3 regions of the Neorhizobium sp. 05N33 genome follow, and region 2 is predicted to be linked to each of the others. Evidence: riboswitches for the same ligand, from Rfam matches in the RefSeq annotation. Region 2 holds a riboswitch; each other region holds the start of a gene.
The links. Region 2 has a riboswitch for cobalamin ahead of AC1DLT_RS01710 (ABC transporter substrate-binding protein). Riboswitches for the same ligand answer to the same signal wherever they lie in the genome.
Positions count from the first base shown of each region.

Region 1: it holds a riboswitch for cobalamin, as region 2 does, so the genes downstream of both, bluB (5,6-dimethylbenzimidazole synthase) here and AC1DLT_RS01710 (ABC transporter substrate-binding protein) in region 2, are expected to answer to the same signal.
Region 3: it holds a riboswitch for cobalamin, as region 2 does, so the genes downstream of both, AC1DLT_RS28650 (CbtB domain-containing protein) here and AC1DLT_RS01710 (ABC transporter substrate-binding protein) in region 2, are expected to answer to the same signal.

Region 1 is NZ_JBFTNK010000006.1:65,761-73,361, reverse strand. Features, by position in the region: gene AC1DLT_RS16995 (ABC transporter substrate-binding protein) at 1-201, shown strand, start outside; gene AC1DLT_RS16990 (NADP-dependent malic enzyme) at 380-2,686, shown strand; gene AC1DLT_RS16985 (hypothetical protein) at 2,831-3,532, shown strand; gene bluB (5,6-dimethylbenzimidazole synthase) at 3,533-4,219, opposite strand; cobalamin riboswitch at 4,314-4,502, opposite strand; gene AC1DLT_RS16975 (TolB family protein) at 4,530-5,366, opposite strand; gene AC1DLT_RS16970 (NAD+ synthase) at 5,376-7,049, opposite strand; gene AC1DLT_RS16965 (GFA family protein) at 7,110-7,520, opposite strand.
Region 2 is NZ_JBFTNK010000001.1:350,836-358,436, forward strand. Features, by position in the region: gene AC1DLT_RS01685 (cupin domain-containing protein) at 1-115, shown strand, start outside; gene AC1DLT_RS01690 (glycoside hydrolase family 15 protein) at 616-954, opposite strand; gene AC1DLT_RS01695 (trehalase-like domain-containing protein) at 978-1,295, opposite strand; partial or broken gene AC1DLT_RS01700 (SDR family oxidoreductase) at 1,304-2,244, opposite strand; partial or broken gene AC1DLT_RS01705 (CobW C-terminal domain-containing protein) at 2,216-2,697, shown strand; cobalamin riboswitch at 2,740-2,934, shown strand; gene AC1DLT_RS01710 (ABC transporter substrate-binding protein) at 3,043-5,337, shown strand; gene AC1DLT_RS01715 (ABC transporter permease) at 5,344-6,258, shown strand; gene AC1DLT_RS01720 (ABC transporter permease) at 6,209-7,036, shown strand; gene AC1DLT_RS01725 (HupE/UreJ family protein) at 7,116-7,601, opposite strand, start outside.
Region 3 is NZ_JBFTNK010000021.1:36,103-43,703, reverse strand. Features, by position in the region: gene cobN (cobaltochelatase subunit CobN) at 1-3,182, opposite strand, end outside; gene cobW (cobalamin biosynthesis protein CobW) at 3,201-4,238, opposite strand; gene AC1DLT_RS28655 (DUF1636 family protein) at 4,235-4,645, opposite strand; cobalamin riboswitch at 4,753-4,992, opposite strand; cobalamin riboswitch at 5,052-5,280, shown strand; gene AC1DLT_RS28650 (CbtB domain-containing protein) at 5,318-5,494, shown strand; gene AC1DLT_RS28645 (CbtA family protein) at 5,508-6,269, shown strand; gene cobO (cob(I)yrinic acid a,c-diamide adenosyltransferase) at 6,266-6,880, shown strand; gene AC1DLT_RS28635 (cobyric acid synthase) at 6,883-7,601, shown strand, end outside.

The sequences.
Region 1 (7,601 bases), on a different contig from region 2:
GCTGAAGAGCCCGGTTATTCGGTTGCCATCAAGCAGCTCGACGTGGCCTTTGTGCGCTCGCGCCCGCCGGCAATGCCGGCAATCCGCGCCAAGGAACCGTCGGTCTGGGAAGCGATCGTGCTCGGCAAGACGCCGGAAGTACAGGCTCTGAAGACCTTCGGCGCCGAAATGCGGACCATGCTGTCGAAAAGCGGCGGCTGATACGAAGAGCGTGACATAAGAGCCTTGACCCAGACGACGAAAAGCCCGGAGAGGCCAAGCGCCTCTCCGGGCTTTGTTTTATTCGGCGAGGCAAATATCTGGGATGGACCCCCGTTCGATTTGTTGTATTGAGGGACCCATTCCCGAGAAAGACGCCGAGGTCGCAATGACATCGAATATGCCCGTAACTTCCCCAGCCAATGCCGATCTCGACGAGCAGGCGCTGTTCTTCCACCGCTATCCGCGGCCCGGCAAGCTGGAGATCCAGGCGACCAAGCCGCTCGGCAACCAGCGCGACCTGGCGCTTGCCTATTCTCCGGGCGTTGCAGCCCCATGTCTGGCGATCCGCGACAACCCGGATTTGGCCGCGGACTATACCGCCCGCGCCAACCTCGTCGCCGTCGTCTCCAACGGCTCGGCCGTGCTTGGGCTTGGCAATATCGGCCCGCTGGCTTCAAAGCCGGTGATGGAGGGCAAGGCCGTCCTCTTCAAGAAATTCGCCGGGATCGACGTGTTCGACATCGAGATCGACGCGCCCGGTATCGAGGCGATGGTCTCGACCGTTTCGGCGCTCGAGCCGACCTTCGGCGGTATCAACCTCGAAGACATCAAGTCTCCGGAATGTTTCGAAGTCGAACGCCGGCTGCGCGAAAAGATGAACATCCCGGTCTTCCACGACGACCAGCACGGCACCGCGATCATCGTCGCTGCCGCGGTCCTCAACGGGCTTGAGCTCGCCGGCAAGAACATCGCCGACGTGAAAATCGTCACCTCGGGCGCGGGTGCTGCGGCACTCGCCTGCCTGCACCTCCTCGTTTCGCTCGGCGCGAAGAAGGAGAATATCTGGGTCCACGACATCGAAGGCCTCGTCTATGACGGCCGCAATACGCTGATGGACGAGTGGAAGGAAATCTACACCCAGAAGTCCGACAAGCGCGTGCTTGCCGACAGCATCGGCGGCGCCGACGTGTTTCTCGGCCTGTCCGCCGCCGGCGTGCTGAAGCCGGAACTCCTGGAGCAGATGGCCGACAAGCCGCTGATCATGGCGCTGGCCAATCCGACGCCGGAAATCATGCCCGAGCTTGCCCGCGCCGCCCGTCCCGACGCGATGATCTGCACTGGCCGGTCGGACTTCCCGAACCAGGTCAACAACGTCCTGTGCTTCCCCTATATCTTCCGCGGCGCGCTTGATTGCGGCGCCCGGACGATCAACGAGGAAATGAAGATGGCGGCGGTCAAGGCGATCGCAGCGCTTGCCCGCGAGGAAGTCTCCGACGTCGCGGCGCGCGCCTATTCCGGCGAGTCGCCGATTTTTGGCGCAGACTATCTGATCCCCTCGCCCTTCGATCCGCGCCTCATCCTGCGCATTGCGCCGGCGGTTGCCAAGGCTGCCGCCGAGACCGGCGTCGCATCGCGGCCTATCCATGATTTCGAGGCCTATCTGGATCAGCTGAACCGCTTCGTCTGGCGCTCCGGTTTCGTGATGAAACCGATCTTCAGCGCAGCCAAGGTTTCGGAAAAGAACCGGGTGATCTTTTCGGAAGGCGAGGACGAGCGCGTGCTGCGCGCAGCCCAGGTTCTGCTCGAGGAAAAGACCGCGACGCCGATCCTGATCGGCCGTCCTTCCGTCATCGAGGCGCGGCTTGCCCGTTTCGGCATCCGAATCCGCCCGAATGTCGATTTCGCCGTGGTCAACCCGGAAGACGATCCGCGCTACCGCGACTATGTCGACGAATATTTTGCGCTGGTCGGCCGCGAAGGCATCAATCCGGAAGCGGCACGCACCATCGTGCGCACCAACAATACGGTGATCGGTGCGCTGGCGGTCAAGCGCGGCGATGCGGATGCGCTGATCTGCGGCGTCGAGGGCCGTTATGACAAGCACCTCAGCGACGTGAACCAGATCATCGGCAAGCGTCCGGGCGTCTGCGCGTTCTCGGGCCTCAGCCTGGTGATTTCCCAGCGAGGCGCGATGTTCTTCACCGACACGTTCGTCAACTACAACCCATCCGCGCAGGAAATTGCCGAGATCACCATTCTGGCGGCAGAGGAAATCCACCGGTTCGGCATCACCCCGAAGGCAGCGCTGATCTGCCACTCGAATTTCGGTTCGCGCGATTCCGAAAGTGCGCAGAAGATGCGGGCCGCCCTGAAGCTGGTACGCCAGCGGGCGCCGGAGCTGGAAGTGGACGGCGAAATGCAGGGTGGTTCTGCCCTGTCGGAAACGCTGCGCAAGCGGGCCATGCCGGACAGTTCGCTGACCGGCGAAGCCAACCTGCTGGTTTTCCCGAATCTCGATGCGGCAAATATCTCGCTCGGTCTCGTCCGCAACCTCACGGATGCTCTGCATGTCGGCCCCATTCTTCTCGGGGCGGCCCAGCCGGCGCATATCCTGTCATCCTCGGTCACGTCGCGCGGCGTGGTGAACATGGCGGCACTCGCCGTCGTGGAGGCATCGCAGCCCAATCTGCAATTTCAATCCTGAGTTGAATAACTCTCTCGATGCGATGTCTTGAGCCCCGCCCGGGGCTCAACCGGCCCTTGGATAGATTTCGCCATGCGGTGGTCTCGGCTTTATGAGATTATCAACCGGCACGTTCCATGATGTCATCTTCCAGTAAAGGAGAGGATGCCGGAATTGCCGATACCGCTTCGCGGCCTGCTGACCATACCGCTCTTGTTTTTGCCTGCCGCAGCGCTGGCGGGAGACCCTGCCGTTTGCGCAGCGCTTTACCGGAAACTTGGAAACAGCCCGGAGATCATCGGCAATACGTCGGCGGCGCGCAGCTATGCCCAGCAGCTCGGCGAATATAATGCCGATATCCGTGAACTGCGGGTCGACATGCGCCGCGCCGGCTGCGGCAACGGCAGCGTCGTGGTCCTCGGCGGCCCCAATGCCGAAGTCTGCGGCCAGATGCGAGATGCGCTGGGAAGAATGGAGCAGAGCCGCGACACGCTGACGGCTGAGCGCAACGGTTCGCGGCAGATAATCCTGCCCTCGGAAGAGCGCAATGCCATTCTCGCCGCCATTCGCGAACAGCGCTGCATCCCTTCTTTCGAGCCGCTGCCGCCTGTAGTCGACGACAAGCGAAAGGTGCCGGGCATCGAACTTCCCAGGCAAGAGGAGCCTTATTCCGGAATTACCAACCTGCGCACCCACCCGCCGCAAAAGCCGCAGGCGACCGCGGTCCCGCCGCCAGTGCTCACGCCGCCGCCGGAGCGGCCATACGACCCCAGCAAAAAGGTGCGCACCGTCGGGCCGACCTTCCTGCCCGAAGCGGGTATTGATCTCACCAATCCGAAATCGGCAGGACCACAGCCGCAGCAATAATCAGCGGCTGTCCCATCGGTCCTGAAAGATCAGCGCGTCCAGGCCCAAGCGCTGGCGCCAGCCCTTGAGCGCCAGTTCGGGTTCGCCGTAGAGCCGATCGACATAACCGAGGCAGAGCCAGGCGACGATCTCGACACGGTCGGGAATACCGAGCAGCCCGCGCACGTCCTCGTCGCGGAAAATGCTGACCCAGCCAACACCGACGCCCTCGGCCCTTGCCGCGAGCCAGAGGTTCTGCACGGCGCAGACGGTCGAATAGGCATCCATGCGCGGATTGTGAGTGCGGCCGAGCACGACCGGACCGGCGCGGTCCGGATCGCAGGTAACGCAGATCGACAGCGGCGCCTTGACAATGCCTTCGAGCTTGAGGCTGCGGTAGAGGTCGCGGCTTTCCTCGGCAAACATCTCCACGGCCTCGTCATTGGCGCGCGAAAAGGCGGCCCGCGCGGCCTCGCGTACCGCCTGATCGCGGATGAGGATGAAATTCCATGGCTGCATGAAGCCGACCGAGGGTGCCGAATGCGCGGCGCCAAGCAGCCGCATCACCAGGTCGTCCGGCAGCGGATCGGGCAGGAACTGGTCGCGCACGTCGCGGCGTGTCTCGATCGCCCGGTAGACAGCGGCGCGTTCGACCTTGGAAAACTCGCCTGCAGGCAGCAAGGCATGCGCGAAAGGATCAGTCTGCATCGTTAAGTCCCCAACAATGCCGTCGCTCCCTTGCCTTCCCGGCACGAAGCCTTTGGGCAAAAAGAGGTCCGAAACCTTTCCGCCGTCCGCGCGGGCTGGTCTATCTCGTCAGGCCGGTCTTCTGACTTGGTTTCATCCGCCTGCACCGCCGCCTTCCCGGTTTCCCAGTGGCTTTCATATATTGCGGCCGAGCGTCCACCTCACAGCGTTGGGCACGTTCCGGTTCCACCCCGGATTCCCGATTCTCCGGCTTGTCGCCGGCACCTGACAGGATCGTTTATGCCCTTACGCTATCCCCGGCGCAAGGCGTTCATGCGACAGGGAAATAGCGCACATAGGCAAACTCATCGCCATCAGGCGACCAGTTCGGCGAATTCATCGTGCCTTGCCCGCCGAAGAGCTCGAACACCGTTTCGACATTGCCGCCGTCCATGTCCATCAGCCTGACGCGGACGTCAAGATCGCGCGGATGGTCGAAGACATCGGCGTCGTAGGAGACAAAAACGATCTTGTCACCCTTCGGTGACGGATGCGGAAACCAGTCGCCGTAACCGCCGTCGGTGATCCGCTCGGCCGCGCCGCCTGCGGCCGGGACGCGCCAGATCTGCATCAGCCCGGTGCGACTGGAATTGAAATAGATCCATTTTCCATCCGGCGAATAGTCCGGCCCGTCATTGCGGCCCTCGCCGAATGTCAGCCGCGTCTCTGCGCCACCTTCGATGCCGATGGTATAGATGTCGAACTCGTCGCCGCGGATGCCGCAATAGGCGAAGTTTTTTCCGTCCGGCGACCAGCCATGCCAGTAGGACGGCAGGTTCCGGGTTACCAGCCGCGGCACGCCGCCACCGGCGGAAAGGACATAGATCGCCGACTTGCCTAACTCTACCTTGTCGGAAATGGCGATCAGCGAACCGTCCGGCGAAATGCCGTGGTCGTTGTTGCATTGGCGGGCAAAGCCGGTATCGACCGGTTCAGGCCCGTCACCACCCTCCGGTGACAGACGATAGATCAGGCCCTCGCTGTTGAGCATCAGGTAACGCCCGTCCGGCGACCAGTTGGGCGCTTCGAAGAGGGCTTCCGTCTGCCAGACCACTCGCATCACCCTCGTCCGGATATTAAAGATCTCGACCGAGCTGCGCGAGGCCATGATCCTCTCCTATCGATCGCGGAAACGGTTGGTGATCGGATAACGCCGGTCGCGGCCAAAATTCTTCTTGGTGATCTTGACGCCCGGCGCCGATTGGCGCCGCTTGTATTCGGCGAGATAGAGCAGGTGTTCGATCCGGTGAACAGTCGCGATGTCGTGGCCGCGGGCGACGATCTCCTCGGTGCCCATTTCCAGCTCGACGAGGCATTCGAGAATGTCGTCGAGCACCGGATAGGGCGGCAGCGAATCCTGGTCGGTCTGGTTGGGTCTGAGTTCCGCGGACGGGGCCTTGGAGATGATGTTCTTCGGGATCACCTCGCCGCTTGGGCCAAGAGCCGTCGGCGGCAGGTGTTCGTTGCGCCAGGCGGCCAGCGCGTAGACCTGCATCTTGTAGAGGTCCTTGATCGGATTGAAGCCGCCGTTCATGTCGCCGTAGAGCGTCGCGTAGCCGACCGACATTTCCGACTTGTTGCCGGTCGTCACCACCATCGAGCCGAACTTGTTGGAGATCGCCATCAGGATCGTGCCGCGGGCGCGGCTCTGGAGGTTCTCTTCGGTAATCCCCTCGTCGGTTCCTTCGAACAGCTCGGCCAGCGCTGACGAAAAACCGTCCACCGGCTCGGCGATCTGCACGATGTCGTACCGGCAGCCGAGCGCCCTGGCGCAATCGGCTGCGTCCTTCAGCGAATCCTCGGAGGTGTAGCGATAGGGCAGCATCACCGTGCGCACCCTCTCCTCGCCCAGCGCATCGACAGCGATCGCCGCGCAGATGGCACTGTCGATGCCGCCGGACAGGCCGAGAACGACCGACTTGAAGCCGTTCTTGTTGACGTAGTCGCGGAACCCCAGAAGGCAGGCGCGGTAATCCGCCTCCTCCTTTTCCGGAATGCGCGCCATCGGTCCGCGGGCGCAGTGCCAGGTCTCGCCAATCCGTTTCCATTCGGTGACGGCGACGGCCGGCTCGAACTGGCTCATCTGGAAGGCGAGCGACTTGTCGGTGTTGAAGGCGAAGCTTGCGCCGTCGAAGACCAGTTCGTCCTGACCGCCGAGCTGGGCCGCGTAGATCATCGGCAGGCCGGTCTCGATCACCTGCTTCAGAACGACCTGATGGCGAATATCCACCTTGCCGCGAAAATAGGGCGAACCGTTCGGCACGAGCAGGATTTCCGCCCCGCTTTCCGAGAGCGTCTCGCAGACGCCGAGATCGCCCCAGATATCCTCGCAGATCGGAATGCCGAGTCGCACGCCGCGGAAATTGACGGGCCCCGGCATCTCGCCGGCGATGAAGACCCGCTTTTCGTCAAACTCGCCGTAATTCGGCAGGTCGATCTTGTCGCGCACGGCGATCACCTTGCCGCCGTCGAGCACGGCGATCGAATTGTGCCGGCCCTCCTTGCCCTGACGCGGGAAGCCGATGATGACGCCGGGGCCGCCGTCTGCCGTATCGGCCGCAAGCTCCTCCACCGCCTTCAGGCAGGCGTTGAGGAAAGCCGGTTTCAGGACGAGGTCTTCCGGCGGATAACCGGACAGGAAGAGCTCAGTGAAGAGGATGAGATCCGCCTCTTCACGGGCGGCATCCCTTCTGGCTTCTCGGGCCAGCGCCAGATTGCCGGCAATATCGCCGACTGTCGGGTTGAGCTGGGCAACGGCGATACGAAATGTCTGGCTGATATCCTGGGTCATGGTACCGATTTAATGTCCGCAGCAGACCGCGGCAACGTTGTTCCGAGAGTTTTTTATGGTTCAGGCAGATGCGGGACGATCGCCCGGATAATGCGGCACGCCGTCCTCCGGCAGTTCGTAGAAATCTCCCTTGTCGGCACAGTAGATATGCTCGCCCATGACAAGTCCACTCGGCTGATCGAAAGCGCCCGCCAGGATCGAAATGCTTGCCGCGCCCTCCGCCTGCCAGAACAGCGCAGAGCCGCATTGCGAGCAGAAGCCGCGCCGCGCTTCATCGCTGGCGCGATACCAGCTGAGTGCCTCCTCGCCTTTGAGCGTCATGTTTTCGGCACGAACGCTGGTCGCCGCATAATAAAGCCCGGTCTGGCGGCGGCATTGCGAACAATGGCAGGCCGTGACTGTCCGCAGCGGACCTACCGTCTCAAACCGGATCGCACCGCACAGGCAACGACCGCTGTTCTTCTGCTGCATGCACCATCCTCGACGAAGCGACGGCCCAGTGTCGCGGGCGTGGGCCGCGGGGTCAAATCTATTCCGCTGATGATGATCATC
Region 2 (7,601 bases):
TTTCCAAGAGCTTGCTCAACTTGCCGCAGATGGTGCCCCGGATCCAGAAGCGCTCGCCAGCCTGCGAAACCGTTTCGACACCGATCAGCTTTCAACCCTTACCACAGCCACGTAGGCTCGATCAGGCGGCGCCCCAGTGGCCATCGTTGAGAGCGGCCCTGGGTGCACTGGAAAAGCCACTGGCGACACCGCCGTAGCATTGCCGGCGCATAGTCAGGTGCGCACGCCGCCCCACTTGTGTCGTCACTCCGCTCGTGCCCCAACACCGTCCTCGCCGCGGGATGCGGTGGATGGGGACGCGCGGGTCCTTATCCATATTGTCGATCCTGAAAGAAAATACCACGTGCAAACCCGGCACTGCAGAACATCTTTGACCTTACCGAAGCCGAGACCGGGTCGCGGCGGCTCATGGGCACTGGAGTGAACCTTCCTGAAAACGGGAGGGCTCTCGGAATTTCTCCTAAATCGGTGAAGACGCTCGTCTGCGGTGCCTCGCTTATGCTTAGGCAGCTCGTCCCAGTCGGCAAGAGAGAGCCGACACGGCGCCCTCGTGATAAGGATCTCTTGACGAAGGCTGCCCCGGCGGGCCGAGCCAAATCGAGTTGCCAGAGCGACTCAGGAAGAGACCTTGTGTGGCTTGCTGGGCGCGGTCTTCTGGGCGCGTTGCTGCGCCGGGCCTCCAACACTGACAAGATCGTGCGCCGTGTTGATGAGACCGATGTGCGAGAGGGCCTGAGGGAAATTGCCGAGCAGCCGGCCAGCGACCGTGTCATATTCCTCCGCCAGCAAGCCCAGGTCGTTTCGAAGGTCGAGCATGTTGCGGCCCAGAAGCGGTAAATCGGTATGCAGTTCAACGGCGTGAGGGCCGGCGACAGCGCTGAGCCCGTAATCCTTACGGCGTACCCAGGGGATCGCCTGACCATTTTCGAACCTCAGGACCAGCTCCATTTCCATTTCGACGGTTCCGGAGACACCGGTCACAATGCGATCACGTCAAGCGAGCGATCCCGCTCCCCGACCGGCATGAAATCCGTAAGTGTAATAGTACCAGTAGGCGTCTCGAACCGCGTTTCAAGGATTGCAGTGTCAGGAAGGTAGCGCCGGCTCACTTTCGCTCCCTTCCCTACCGGCGTAATTTGCCAGCGGCCGTTTTCGGGGGTTCCGAGAAGCGCTGCAAAGCAAGCAGGTGAGTCAAACCTGGGCAAGCATAGCCAATCGATTGACCCATCCTTGCCCACAAGTGCTGCAGACAGCATGTTGCCGATCAGCCCATAATCCTCGATGCGCCTGACCATGGCCGCGATCACCCGCCATGCGCAAAGGAGGGGTAGTCAGTCATGCCGCCATCGACGAAGACGGTCGTCCCGGCGACGTAGCTGGCGGCGTCTGACGCGAGCAGAATGGCCATAACCGCGACGTTCTCTGGCTCACCTATTCGCTGCAGCGGGATCTTCGTCAGCAAATCTCGATATCCATCGGCATCCTCCCAGACTGGCCTGTTGATCGGCGTGCGAATTGCCCCAGGCGCTAAGCAAAGCACACGCACACCATGCGGCGCCGCTTCCTGCGCCAGGGATTTTGACATCATTGATATTCCCGCCTTGCTGGCCGTGTAAGCACTGTAGCCGGTCCAGCCGATGACCTCATGGACACTGGTCGTATTGAGCACGACGCCCGACCTCTGCGCGACCATGCGCTTGAGCGCTTATGCGCGCAAAAATAGGTCCCCTTCAGGTTGACATCGATGATTTTGCACCACGCCTCGACATCACTTTGCCACCCAAGCGAAAAGCGACCGTCAATGCCGGCGTTGTTCACAATCACATCAATCCCGCCCCACGCATCGTCCATGACGCGGAACATTGCATCGACTGCACTGGCGTCGCTTATGTCGGCCATCAGCCCGAGAGCTTGACCTCCGGCGGCGGTGAACTCATCAACGAGCATCTCGGTTTGTTCGGGGTTGACCAGATAGTTGACTGCAACTCGGGCGCCTTCCGCGGCGAAGGCCTTCGAGATTGCGGCTCCCAGACCGGAATTGCCTCCCGTCACGAGAACGCGTTTGTTTGTGAGGCCGAGGTTCACTGTGATTTCCACTGGAAATGAATGACCGCGCCAGCTGGCGCTGCGATCGGGTAACGTCGAAGCTGGACGCTTGTTCCTGGCATGCCTGCACGCGTTCCGGATTAACAGAAATCCCATCGCTCGACTGGGCAAGGAGTTGCATGGTTTCAAGGACCACATTCCGGAGACGGACGAGTACGGAATTCGCTCCTTTGTTTACCGTGCAAAGAAGCCCTTCGATCCCGCGCTACTTCAGGCGTTCATCGATAAGCCGTGGCCTGGCGTGGTCCGTGCGAAAGGTTTCTTTTGGCTTGCAACGCGACCTCACTATGTCGGCGAAATCAGTCAGGCAGGAGCCTTGTCCGCACCAGCAAGATGGGCCTTTGGTGGACATCCGTTCCCAAGGGTCAATGGCCACAGGAACCGGGCTTCCTCAAAATGATGGCCCCCTATCTGGATCCGGTCTGGGGCGATCGCCGCCAGGAAATTGTCTTTATCGGCGCCGACCCTGTGGATGAGGCGAAAATTCGAGCGGAATTGGACTTTTGCTTGATCGACAGCGAGGTCTTCACACCTCAACTCTGGCACAACCTGCTGGACCCATTCCCAAGTTGGGATCGCCAGGCAACATAAGCGAAAGCTTGAGACCAGTCGATTGACAGTCGACCATGACAGTGTAGGGTCATCGCGTCGTGGTTCTTCCGCCGAAGGGCGGAAGCTAAGAGGGAATCCGGTGTGATACCGGAGCTGTCCCGCAACTGTGAGCGGTGAGCCGTTCGTCCATCAAGTCACTGGCAGAAATGCCGGGAAGACGGGCGATAAAGGCTTTGACCCGCGAGCCAGGAGACCTGCCTGACAGAGAGAAATTCCGTGGTCGGGGTGTGCCACAGGAATGAAGGTGCATTGGGCCTCCGGTAATTTCCGGATCCTGGCGTGCCGTCATTTTTGCTGCCTCCTCGCGTTTTTGAGATCGAGGCAGTGGACCAGAACAACATTCCATCCGGCGCGCCGAGGCGGGCGATCCTGCTGATCGTGAAATCCGCCTTTGCTGCGTCTCCCCATCTGGAAATGCGGCGGCTGGCCGGTCTCGTGGCGCAATCCCGGCCCGGTACCGTGGTTCGCTTTGCCTTCACCGAGCAGGGCACGCCATCCCTGCGCGAGGCGCTTTCCGCCCTGCTCGACGTGGATGTCGACAGCCTCACCATCGTCCCTCTCGTCCTGCCGATGGAGCCGAGTTTCCATATCTGGCTGACCAAGTCGCTGAAACGCTGGAGGGCGTCGGACGAACAGCCCTGGCCGGCGCTTTCGATTTCCAGAGACGTCTCTTCCAGCGCTTTGATGACACCGCTCATCGGCGAATTGCTGGAAACCTCCGAAGGCCTTGATGTTCCCACCGCAAAACCTGTCGCCCAGGAAGGCTCGCTCGTACCCGCCCAGAAGCGGCGCGCCCTCGTTTGCGCCGGCGGAGCCTGCAATTCGGCCGGCACCGAGGTGATCTGGAATCATCTGCGTAACCAGCAGGAACGCCGGAAGCTGCGCGTCACCGGCGACGGCACGATGACGGCGAAATCCACCTGTCTCGGACCCTGCAATCTGGCGCCCGTGCTGCAAGTGTTTCCCGAGGGCACTTATTACGGCGGCGTCACCAAGACGCGGTCGACCGGATCATCACCGAACATCTGCTCCGCGACGCGATCGTCGAGGATTTCGCCTATCACCCGACCGGCCGCAAGCAGCGGCTGCGCACATCGTCCGAACAGAACTGAGGAGAGAGAATTGTCATCCAGACTCATGTCGCGCCTGGCCGCGGCCTGGCTTGCTACGGCGGCCGTCAGCACGGCCGCAACCGCGTTTGCGGCCGAACCGCTTCGCGTCGGCGCCACCTACATCACCAGCGGCACGGATCCGGCCAAGGGCTCGAACGGCTGGGCGCTGGTCAGCCATGGAGTGGGCGAGAACCTTTTCACCGTCGACAGGGACGGCAAGCTCGTACAGGAACTCGCCGACAAGGCGAAGCGTACCGACGACCTGACCTGGACGATCACGCTGAAGCCCGGCGGGATGTTCTCCGACGGCACGCCGGTGACTGCCAAGGCGCTCGCCGCCGGCTTCGACAACACGTTCGCCAACAACAAGGCGGCGCTTGCCACCGGCGGCAAGCTGACCTTCGAGCCCGCCGACGATCTCACTCTAAAGGTGAGGACGGAGAAGCCCGTTCCCTATATCCAGGCGCTTTTCGCCGAATGGCCGCTGATCGCCTATAAGCCGGCCGGCGACAGCAATGCCGTTTTTACCGGTCCCTACCGGATCGCAGCCTTCAAGACGGATGCGTCGATCACGCTTGAGCCGAACACGCATTTCGTCGGAGCCGACAAGCGCTCGCCGGTGAGTTTCCGCAAGTTCGGCGATGCGCAGTCGATGACGCTGGCGCTCGAAGCCGGCGAACTGGACCTCGCTTTCGGCCTGCCATCGGAGGTTGTTGCCCGCCTCAAGACCAATCCGGACCTGACGATCAAGTCTTTCCCGGTCGGATACCAGTATCTCGCCTTCTTCAACACGACCCGCCCGTTGCTCGGCGACGTCAAGGTCCGCCAGGCGCTGGATCTTGCCTTCGACCGCAAGGAACTGGCCGCGGCGATCAACGGTGGAGATCCTGCAACAGGCGCCTATGCCGCCTATTTCCCGTTCGCCGGCAAGGACCTGCGCCCGACCGATCTCGCCAGGGCCGGCGCGCTTCTCGATGAAGCCGGCTGGAAGAAGGGTGACAGCGGCGCCCGCGAAAAGGATGGCAAGCCGCTTCGCCTGCTCGCCATCACCTATCCGCAACGCCCCGATCTCGTGACCATGCTGCCAGTCGTCAAGGTCGAACTTGCGAAGATAGGCGTGGCGATCGACACGCAGGTAGTCGAGAATATTTCGCAGGTGGCCGCGGCCGGCGATTTTGACATCGCGCTCTGGGCCCAGCATACCGCGCCAAGCGGCGATGCCGCCTTCTTCCTGAACTCGATGCTGAGAAGCGGCGCTTCGCTCAACTATGCGAAATACGCTTCACCGGACTTCGACGCTATCCTCAACCGCTTCGCCACGGAAGGCGATCCGGTCAAGCGCGTGACGATCGCACTTGACGCGCAGGCAAAGCTGTTTTCCGAGGCGCCGGCCTCCTTCCTGGTCTCGCCGGTCTGGTATGTCGGCATGTCGAAGCGGCTGAAGAACTACGAGCCCTGGGGATCCGACTATCACGTGCTGCGCGCCGATATCGGCGAGGCGAAGTAAGGCGGCATGAGCCCGGTTCGGTTCGGCGTTCAATCCCTGACGGGCCTGCTGGGGGCTTCACTCGCCTCCTTCACCGCGATCACCCTGATGCCGGCCGATCCGGTCGCGATCGCCATCCGCATCTGGAACCTGCCGGCGACGGACGAAACCGTCGCGGCTCTCAGGACACAGTGGGGTCTCGATCAGCCCCTGCTGCTCCGCTACGTCCACTGGCTCCTGAATTTTCTGACGGGAGACTGGGGGCGATCCTTCCGCACGGGAGAACCGGTGCTTGGCGAATTCCTCGAGCGCCTGCCCGTTTCGCTGTCCCTGGGTCTTGCCGGCCTGGGGCTCGCCATTGTGCTCGCAATTCCGCTCGGGTTTTTTGCGGCGGCTCGGCCGAAAGGAGTGGTCGATCGCTTCAGTCGAATACTCTCGGTCTTCGTTCAGGCCGTGCCAGGCTTCTGGCTCGGGCTCGTGCTGCTCTGGGTGCTGGGCGTGCAGTTGCGATGGATGAGGCCCTTCGCCAACGACTGGACGGCCGTCGTCCTGCCGATCCTGCTGATCGCCCTGCATTCCGTTGCAGCCCTCGCCCGCGTCTATCGCCGCGACTTGACGGAAACCGCCGCGCAGCCGCATTTTCGAACGGCGCTTGCCAAGGGGTTGTCGGAACGGCAGGCGCTGTGGCGGCACGGCCATCGCAGCGCCCTTTACGGGCTGCTGGCGGCCGTGCGATCCGAAGCCGGCTGGGTGATCGGCTCGACGGCGACGATGGAAATTCTGTTCGGCCTGCCCGGCATCAGCCAGTTCCTGGTGCAGAGCATCGCCGCCCGTGACCAGATGGTGCTGCAGGCCTATGTCATGGTCGTCGCCCTCTGGATGCTCGTGATGAATGGCGGTGCATATCTCGCCATGCGCTTCCTCGATCCGCGTCTCGCCTGATGGCCCGATCCTGATGGTACGATATTGCCTGCTCGCGGCACTCGCCGCCTTTCTGATCCTCGGCGGTGTCTGGCAGCCGCATGATCCGGATGCCGTGGATATCCTTGCCCGCCATTCCGGCATGACGGCAAGCCATGTGTTTGGAACCGACCATCTCGGCCGCGATCTCCTGTCCCGCATCATGGCCGGCGGCTGGCGGACGGCCTGCGTCATCCTTTCCGTCGGTTTCATCGGCTTCACCGCCGGCACGCTCCTGGGCACCGCTGCCGCTGTTCTCGGGACCTGGCGCGAAACGCTCATCCTGCGCAGCTGTGAATTCTTCATCGTGGTGCCGACGCTCGTGGTAGCTTTGACGGCGGCGGCGATCTTTGGGCTCTCGCCACTCAGCGCCGGCCTGGCGCTCGGCCTCGCCGGCATCGGGCCGCATGCGCTGCTTGCCCATTCGCTGAGCAAGCGGGTGCTCGGCCAACCTTTCATTCTCGCGGCGCAAAGTCTCGGCGTCTCGTCATTCGGGATGATTTTCCGCCACCTTCTTCCGAATACGCTGCCGTTGATGCTCGCTTATGTGGGAAACCAGGCGGGTCTGGCCGTCGTGGCGTATGCCTCGCTGGCCTTCATCGGACTCGGCGCCGATCCCTCGAAACCGGATTGGGGATCGATGCTTTTCGAATACCGCATCTTTATCTTCGACCATCCGATGCTGATGATCTGGCCGGGCGCGGCAATTGCAATCACGGTCTCCGCGCTCAATTGGGCCTTCGATAATCAGGAGGCGTAGTCCCAATTTTCATAGTCGCGATCGAAGCCGAACGACATACCGACTTCGACCGAGCATGTTCAGGTCATGTGACGGGGTATCAAATCACGCCGGTCAGCAGACCGACACCCGCCAATGCAGCAATGCCGCCGACCGACTGCACCACAACGCGACCGCTGCGCTCGCCGGCCTTGCCGATCGCGAAGCCGAGGGCGATACCCAACGCATGAAGAAGAGCCGTCGCAATCATGAAGCCGGCCGCATAAGCGACACCGCCTGCATCCTCGGGCATCTCGGCTCCATGGGCATGACCATGGAAGATGGCGAAGAGACCGACAATTCCCATTGCGACCGCGATCGGTGCCTTGACGTTGAGTGCGACGATCGCGCCGAGCACAATGACCGAAAGCGCGATCCCGACTTCGACGAAGGGAACCGGCACGCCGAGGACGCCGAGCGCACCGCCGAACGCCATGACCAGCACGAACGTCGTCGGCACAAGCCACATGGCCCTGCCACCAAGCTGATAGGCAAAGACGCCGACCATCACCATAGCGAGGATATGGTCCAGTCCTGAGATCGGGTG
Region 3 (7,601 bases), on a different contig from region 2:
GCGCCTTCGGGGTTCTGGCTCAGCAGGAAGTCGCGGACCTTCTCATCGCCGAGATAGGCGTCGTAGGTCGCTTCGATCAGCGATTGTGGAATGGCATGGGTAGTTTCGGCAAAACCGATCAGACGGTCGACCGTTTCTACCAGTTCGGCAGCGCCGCGCGGGCCGTGACGCATCTGGCCGGCGATGAAGCGCGGATTGACGGCGCGGGCGCGCACCACGCGGGTTACCGCTTCGGAAATCGAACGGGCACGAGGTTTTTGCGGATCGGTCGTGTCGAGTGCGATCACATCCGCCTTGCCGCCCAGTGCCGCGACTGCCGCCGCAAATCCGCCGATGAAGGCGACGTCGGCCGAGCCGTCCAGCAGGTCGCGGCCCGGGTCGTCGCCGGTATGGACCAGCAGATCGGCGGTACCGATGCGGTTCGCGAACTGGCCGGGCACGTGGCTGGCATCGCCCTCCGCGCCGCCGAAGGAATGGCTCGTCGCATCGAGATAGATGCGGCCCAGCTCCTCGCGTTCGCCCCAAGTGCCGTCGGCGAGCTTTTCCTCGATGCCGGAGCCGTAGGTGCCCGGTGCCGAGCCGAAGATGCGTGAGGGGACGTGCCCGAGCGTTTGTGCCTCTTCGGCGAGAGGATTGTCGCCCTGCGCTTCCTCACGGCTGGCGATGGTGCGCATCGCGACGTCGAGCAGGGCGATCAGGGCGGGGAACATGTCGCGGAACAGGCCGGAAATTCGAAGCGTCACGTCGACCCGCGGGCGGCCGAGCGCTGCCGGCGGCAGGACTTCGATACCAGTGACACGGCCTGTCGCCGTATCCTGCACGGGTCTCGCCCCCATCAGTGCCAGGACCTGGGCCACTTCCTCGCCGCCGCTGCGCAGGGACGCGCTGCCCCAGAGATCGAAAACGAGGCTTTTCGGCCAGTCGCCGTGATCCTGGAGATAACGCCGCAGGATTTCATCCGCGGCGCGTTTGCCGAGTTCGAAGGCGGTCGGCGTCGGCAGGGTGCGCGGATCGCTGGCGAAGAGGTTGCGGCCGGTCGGCATGACGTCGCGGCGGCCGCGGGCCGGGGCACCGGATGGGCCTGGGCGGATGTGCTTGCCGTCGAGTGCGTCGAGCAAGGCCTGTCGTTCGGTCTCGGCGCTTTGGATGCGCAGCAGGTCGTCATCGCCGGACGCGACTTGCCCGAAAACGTGCTGGCCGTCCTTGATCGAAAAATCCTTGAGATCGCAGAGAAAGGCGTCGATGCGGGTGAGCGCCGTATCCGGATCGTCACTGTTCGAAACGCCGGCCTCGCCGGCCAGTCCGGTGTCGCGGGCGGTCTCGACGATCAGCCTGGCCAGCCGGTCGCGGCGGCGGCGGTCGAGCCCGTCGGCCTGGGCATATTCGTCGACCAGCAGTTCCAGCTTCTTCTGTTCGTCGGAAAGGCCGGCGTCGGCCAGGACCGGCGGCAGATGGCCGATGGTGACGGCGGCGATCCGCCGTTTGGCGACCGCCGCCTCGCCCGGATTGGAGACAATGAACGGATAGATGACCGGCAGACCGCCAGTGACGATCTCAGGGAAGCAGTTCTTCGACAGCGCCACGGTCTTGCCCGGCAACCATTCGAGCGTCCCGTGCGCGCCGACATGAACGATCGCATGCGCGCCAAGTGTTTCGCGCATCCATTGGCCGAAGGCGATCAGTGCGTGGCGAGGGGGAAGGTCCGGGCTGTGATAGTCGGCGCGGCGATCGGCATTGCGGCCGCGGTCGGGCGCGAGCGCGACGGTGATGTTGCCGAAGCTCGCGGCGCGGAAACGGAAAGTGCCGTCCCTGAGGTCTTCATCGGCTTCGGGCCCGCCCCACGCCGCCTCTGCAACGGGCAGGGGATCGTAGGCGGCGCGTGGGTGGCCGGCGGACTGGGCACCCAGGCGATCGAGAAGATCACGCGGAGTCTCAGGGATATCCGAAATATCATAGCCGGCTACCGATAATTCATGCAGCATCCCGAGCACGCTCTGTGGCACGTCCAGGCCGACGGCATAACCGGTGCGTCCGGGCGCGCTCGGATAGTCCGGCATCAAGATAACGATCTTTCGCTCGGCACGCGGTGCCGCCTTCATCCGCAGGAAGGCGGCGATACGGTCGACGACCTGTTCGACCCGGTCCGGTTCCGGCTGGTTGACGAGATTGGCGGAGCTTTCGCCTGCCTTGAAGGAGATCGCGCCGGCAAGAATGCGTCCATCGAGTTCCGGCAGGACGACGTGCATGGCGAGGTCGGCGGGGTTGAGGCCGCGCCGGCTCTCCGTCCAGCCATCGCGGCGGGTCGTGGCGACGACGACCTGGAAGACCGGCACGCCGGTGCGGTCGAAGACCGTCTCACCGTTGCCATCAGTGCCGCTGGCAAAGGCGGTGGTGGAAAGGATGGCCGCAGATTTCAGGTCCGAGACCGCCTGTTCGACGAAGGCCAGTGCATCCGGCTCCTTCAGTCCGCCGACGAAGATTGGCACCGGTGCAAAACCGCGCTTTTTCAGCGCCTCGAACAGTGCGTCGATCGGCGCCGCGTCATTCGCAAGCAGCATGGAGCGGTAGAACAGGATCGGCAAGCGCGGCGCATCCGGCACAAAGCGGGCCAGCAGGTCGTTGGCCTCGACGATGCCTTTTCCGGGCGCGTAGTAGCCAGCCTTCGGCACCGGGGCTGCCTGCGGCAGCGGTTCCGTTTTGCCCTCGGCCAGCGTCGTCAGCAACCTCGCCAGAAGCTGCATGTTGGCCGGCCCGCCTTCGCGGAAGCAGCTCAGGATGCCGGCGATCCGGTCTTCCGAAACGGTCGAGGCCGCGATCAGTCGTTCGTCGCGGATGCTGCATTCGCCGGGCAGCAGCGCCAGCGCGATCTTTTTCCGCTTCGCCATGCGCGAAAGTTCTTCCACGCCATAAGCCCAGCGGTCGTATCCGCCGAGAATACGGACGAGGATGACCTTGGCATGGGTAGCCGTCTTCTCGATCCAGAGATCGACCGACATAGGATGGCGAAGGTCGGAGAGGTTGGTGAGGCGGAGGCTTGTTAAATCCGGACCCCAGACGGCCACAACGCCGTTCAGGTCGCTGCCGGAAAAGGATAGCACCACCACGTCGGCCGGCGGCTGATTAAGGTCGACCGGTTCGATGAGGTCGTCAAGCGACGACGATGTGGTGGCGAGTATGTGCATCCTTCCCTCGGGGCCTACTTATGCGGCCAGCATCCTTTCGATCGCCGCGCGGTCGATGCCCTTTTCGCCGATCACGACGAGGCGGCTTGCTCGCGCTTCGCCCGGCGCCCAGGCGCGGTCGAAATAATGGCTCACGCGCGATCCTACCGCCTGAACCTGCAGGCGCATCGGCTTGTTCGCGACTTCCACGAAGCCTTTTATGCGCAGCACGTTCTCTGCCTCCGCGGTCGCAGAAATGCGGGCGGCGAGCTGTTCGGCATCGGTGACTGCGGCCAGATCGACGACGAAGCTGTCGAAATCGTCGTGATCGTGGTCGAGTTCGTCGTCATGGTGGGTCTTGCGGTTTTCGATATCGTCTTCGACGGCGAGGCCGAGGCCAATCAGTACGGCCGGATCGATGGCGCCATTGGCGGCCGCGACGATTTTCACGGCACGCGGCAGATGGGCGGACACGCGATCCCTGGCGGTCGCGAGGCCGGCGGCATCCAGGAGGTCGCTCTTGGTGAGCACGATCATGTCGGCACAGGCCACCTGGTCCTCGAACACTTCCTCGACTGGATCGTCATGGTCGATCGAACCGTCCGCGTCGCGCTGCGCTTCCAGCGCCTCGTGATCGTCGGCAACGCGGCCTTCGGCAAGCGCCAGTCCGTCGACCACGGCAATCACCGCGTCGACCGTCACTCGGGCTTTAACGTCAGGCCACTGGAACGCCTGGACGAGCGGCTTTGGCAACGCGAGGCCGGACGTCTCGATGAGGATGTGGTCGACGCGGGGTTCGATGGCAAGGATACGGTCGATCGCCGGCACAAAATCGTCGGCGACCGTGCAGCAGATGCAGCCGTTGGCAAGCTCGATGATGTTGTCTTCCGGGCAGCTTTCGACGCCGCAGCCCTTCAGCACGTCGCCGTCGATGCCGACATCGCCGAATTCGTTGACGATGATCGCCAGCCGCTTGCCTTTCAAGTTTTCGATCAGCTTGCGGATCAGCGTGGTCTTGCCGGCTCCCAGAAACCCGGTAACGACGGTGCAGGGAACGCGGTCGAACGAAACGCTCATGATGGCATGTCCTCATGGTGATGAAAGGGTGGAATACGGGCCGTCATGCCCTTGCCGCGCAGGCAGGTCGGGCGGCCGCGAAGGGGAAGGAAACCGCGCTCGTCCTCGGCCAGCATCATCGCGCCGGTGACGATGTCCTCGACATTGTCGAGCGACAGGTGGCCGAAGACATAGGACCAGCCGCTCTTGTGGTTGAAGGCGGCGCTCGGGCTTTTTTCGCAATTGGCAAGGCAGGTGACCGGCTTGACCGCGAGCGGCTTGCCGTTTGCTGCCTCGCGCAGCGCCGCGATCAGCGCGACGCCCGGTCGGATTTCGCCGTCGGACGCATCGCGGCAATTGGTGCAGACGAAAATCGTCACATCTGCCGGGCCGGCGGTTGCCGGATCATCTGGTCGGTGGTCACTCATCGGTCAGCCGCGTTCCCGCCGGGGTCGAAAAATCGGGGCGCGGAGCAGAAGGTCGAAATCCCTCTGCGGTGATCGAGACACTTCCTCCGGAGCACCCCGCCCGGTGAAGCAAAATTAATCGGACGGCAGGTCTCCTGGCTCGCGGGTCGTCGCCATTTGCCTGCCTTCCCAGGATACCGTTGGCCGGATTTCCCAGTGGCTTGACGGCCAAATGGCCGTTTTAGGCAATGGCTCGCCGCCTACAGTTGCGGGGGCAGCCGCGGCATTGATCCTGAAAAAGGGATCGCACCGCATTCTCTCTTAGCCCTCCCCGTTGCCGGAAAGGGACCATCTCCTTTCAAGTAAGCCCGGTCGCAGGCCCATGTCAATGCGTCGCAAAGGCGATTGCCGTCACGCCGAATTCGTCTATAGTGACCGAGCCTATGGTGCCCGAAAGGGTTTTAGAGGGAATGCGGTACGACGGAATTCCGCCGTCCAACCCGCGGCTGCCCCCGCAACTGTAAGCGGAAAGTCTTCGACCAAAACGGCCGTCCGGCCGTCAAGCCACTGGGAAATCCGGCCAACGGTATCCTGGGAAGGCGGGAGAAGGCGTCCGATCCGCGAGCCAGGAGACCTGCCAGAGGCGGCAAAGAACGTGAACGGCCCTCGGGTGGAGGGCGAAAGGACGAGACCATGGTACTGAATTCTGCTGCAGCTGCAGTCACCATTTCCGCTTCGAAGATCATTCCCCTCAGCATGACGGCCCTGCTCGGCCTGTTCATCGTTGGCTTTGTCGGCTTCTCGCATCTGGAAGTCGTCCACAATGCCGCGCATGACACGCGCCACTCGCTCGCCTTCCCCTGCCACTGAGGAGTTCTCCCAAATGTCGTTGTTTCGCAACATCGTCTTCACGGCGGTGATCGCCGGGCTTTTGTCCGGATTGCTGCTTACCGTGATGCAGAGCTTCTCCACCGTGCCGCTGATCCTGCAGGCGGAAGTGTTCGAAAATGCCGCGCCCGAGGCAGGCCACAGCCATGACGCAGCACCTGCCGCAGGTGCTGCGGCATCCGCCGCCGAGCATCACCACGGCGAGGAAGCCTGGGCTCCCGCCGATGGCTTCGAGCGTTTCATCTATACACTCGCCGCGGACATGCTGTCGGCTATCGGTTTTGCCCTTGTCCTCATCGCCGCCTCGGAAGCGTTCGGCGGCTTCAAGGGCTGGCGCGGCGGCCTGATGTTCGGCATTGCCGGTTTCCTCGCCGTCATCCTTGCGCCCGGCCTTGGCCTGCCGCCGGAACTGCCCGGAATGCCGGCCGCGGAACTCGGGCCGCGCCAGATCTGGTGGGTCTCGACAGCGGTCTGCACGGCAGTGGGCCTCGGCCTGCTTGCCTATACCCGTTCGGCCGCGTTCGCAGCGCTTGCGATCATACTTCTGATCGCGCCGCATCTGGTTGGCGCGCCGCTGCCGCCAAGCCATGAAACGGCCGTGCCGATGGATCTTTATGCCCGCTTCGTCAACGCCGTCTATGCCACCAACCTGGTGTTCTGGGCGGTGCTCGGTGCGCTGGCCGGTGTGGTCCGCGAAAAGTTCCGCGCTGGCGAGGAAGCTTCTGCCGGATCTCCGGCGAAGCTCGTTTCCCGGTGAAGGAGATCGACGAGGCGTCCGTCGAGCGTCACCGCGCCAAGATGGCGAACCGCAAGGCGGTTCAAGATGCGGAAGTCGCCGAGAAGACCCAGGAAAAGGGTCTTCTCATCGTCCATACCGGGCCCGGCAAGGGCAAATCCACCGCCGCCTTCGGCCTGGCGCTGCGCATGCTCGGCAACAACCGCCGGGTCGGCGTCGTGCAGTTCATCAAGGGCGCCTGGTCGACCGGGGAGCAGCCGGCGCTTGCCGTCTTCGGTGACCGCGTCGTCTGGCACACGATGGGCGAAGGTTTCACCTGGGAGACCCAGGACCTGAAGCGGGATGTCGCCGCGGCGGAAAAGGCTTGGGAAAAGGCACTCGAGCTGATGGCGGACGAGACGATCGGGCTCGTCATCCTCGACGAACTCAACATCGCGCTTCGCTATGATTACCTCGATCTCGACAAGATCGTCGCCGCGCTACAGGCACGGCGGCCGGATCTGCATGTGGTCGTCACCGGCCGCAACGCCAAGCCGGCGCTGATCGAGGCCGCCGACATGGTGACCGAGATGTCGCTGGTCAAGCATCACTTCAAGGCGGGCGTGAAGGCCCAGGCCGGCATAGAGTTTTAGCCATGGTTGGGTCCAAGCCAGCTCGGGCGCTGATGTTTCAGGGAACGGGCTCGGATGTGGGCAAGTCGCTGGTGGTGGCCGGCCTTGCCCGCGCCTTTACGCTGCGCGGCCTGAAGATCATGCCGTTCAAGCCGCAGAACATGTCGAACAATGCTGCGGTCACCGCGGATGGCGGCGAAATCGGCCGGGCGCAGGCGCTGCAGGCGCGTGCCGCCGGCGCGCCGCTCAGCGTCCACATGAACCCGGTGCTCCTGAAACCGCAGAGCGAGGTCGGTGCGCAGGTGGTGGTGCAAGGCAGGGTCGAAGGCAATGCCAAGGCCGCCGAGTATCAGATGCTCAAGCGGACACTGATGCCGCGGGTTCTGGAAAGCTTCGACATCCTCCGCAACCAGGCCGATCTCGTCCTGGTCGAAGGCGCCGGCAGCGCTTCGGAAATCAATCTTCGCCACAACGACATCGCCAATATGGGGTTTGCCCGGGCCGCCGACGCGCCGGTGGTGCTGATCGGCGATATCGACCGCGGCGGGGTGATCGCCAGCCTTGCCGGCACCAGGCTGGTGCTCGATCCCGAGGATGCGGCAATGATCCGGGGTTTTATCGTCAATCGGTTTCGGGGCGATCCGGCCCTGTTCGCCGACGGCATGCGGATGATCGGGGAGCTCACCGGCTGGCAGTCGGTCGGGCTGCTGCCGCATTTTGCCGATGCAGCCCGGCTGCCGGC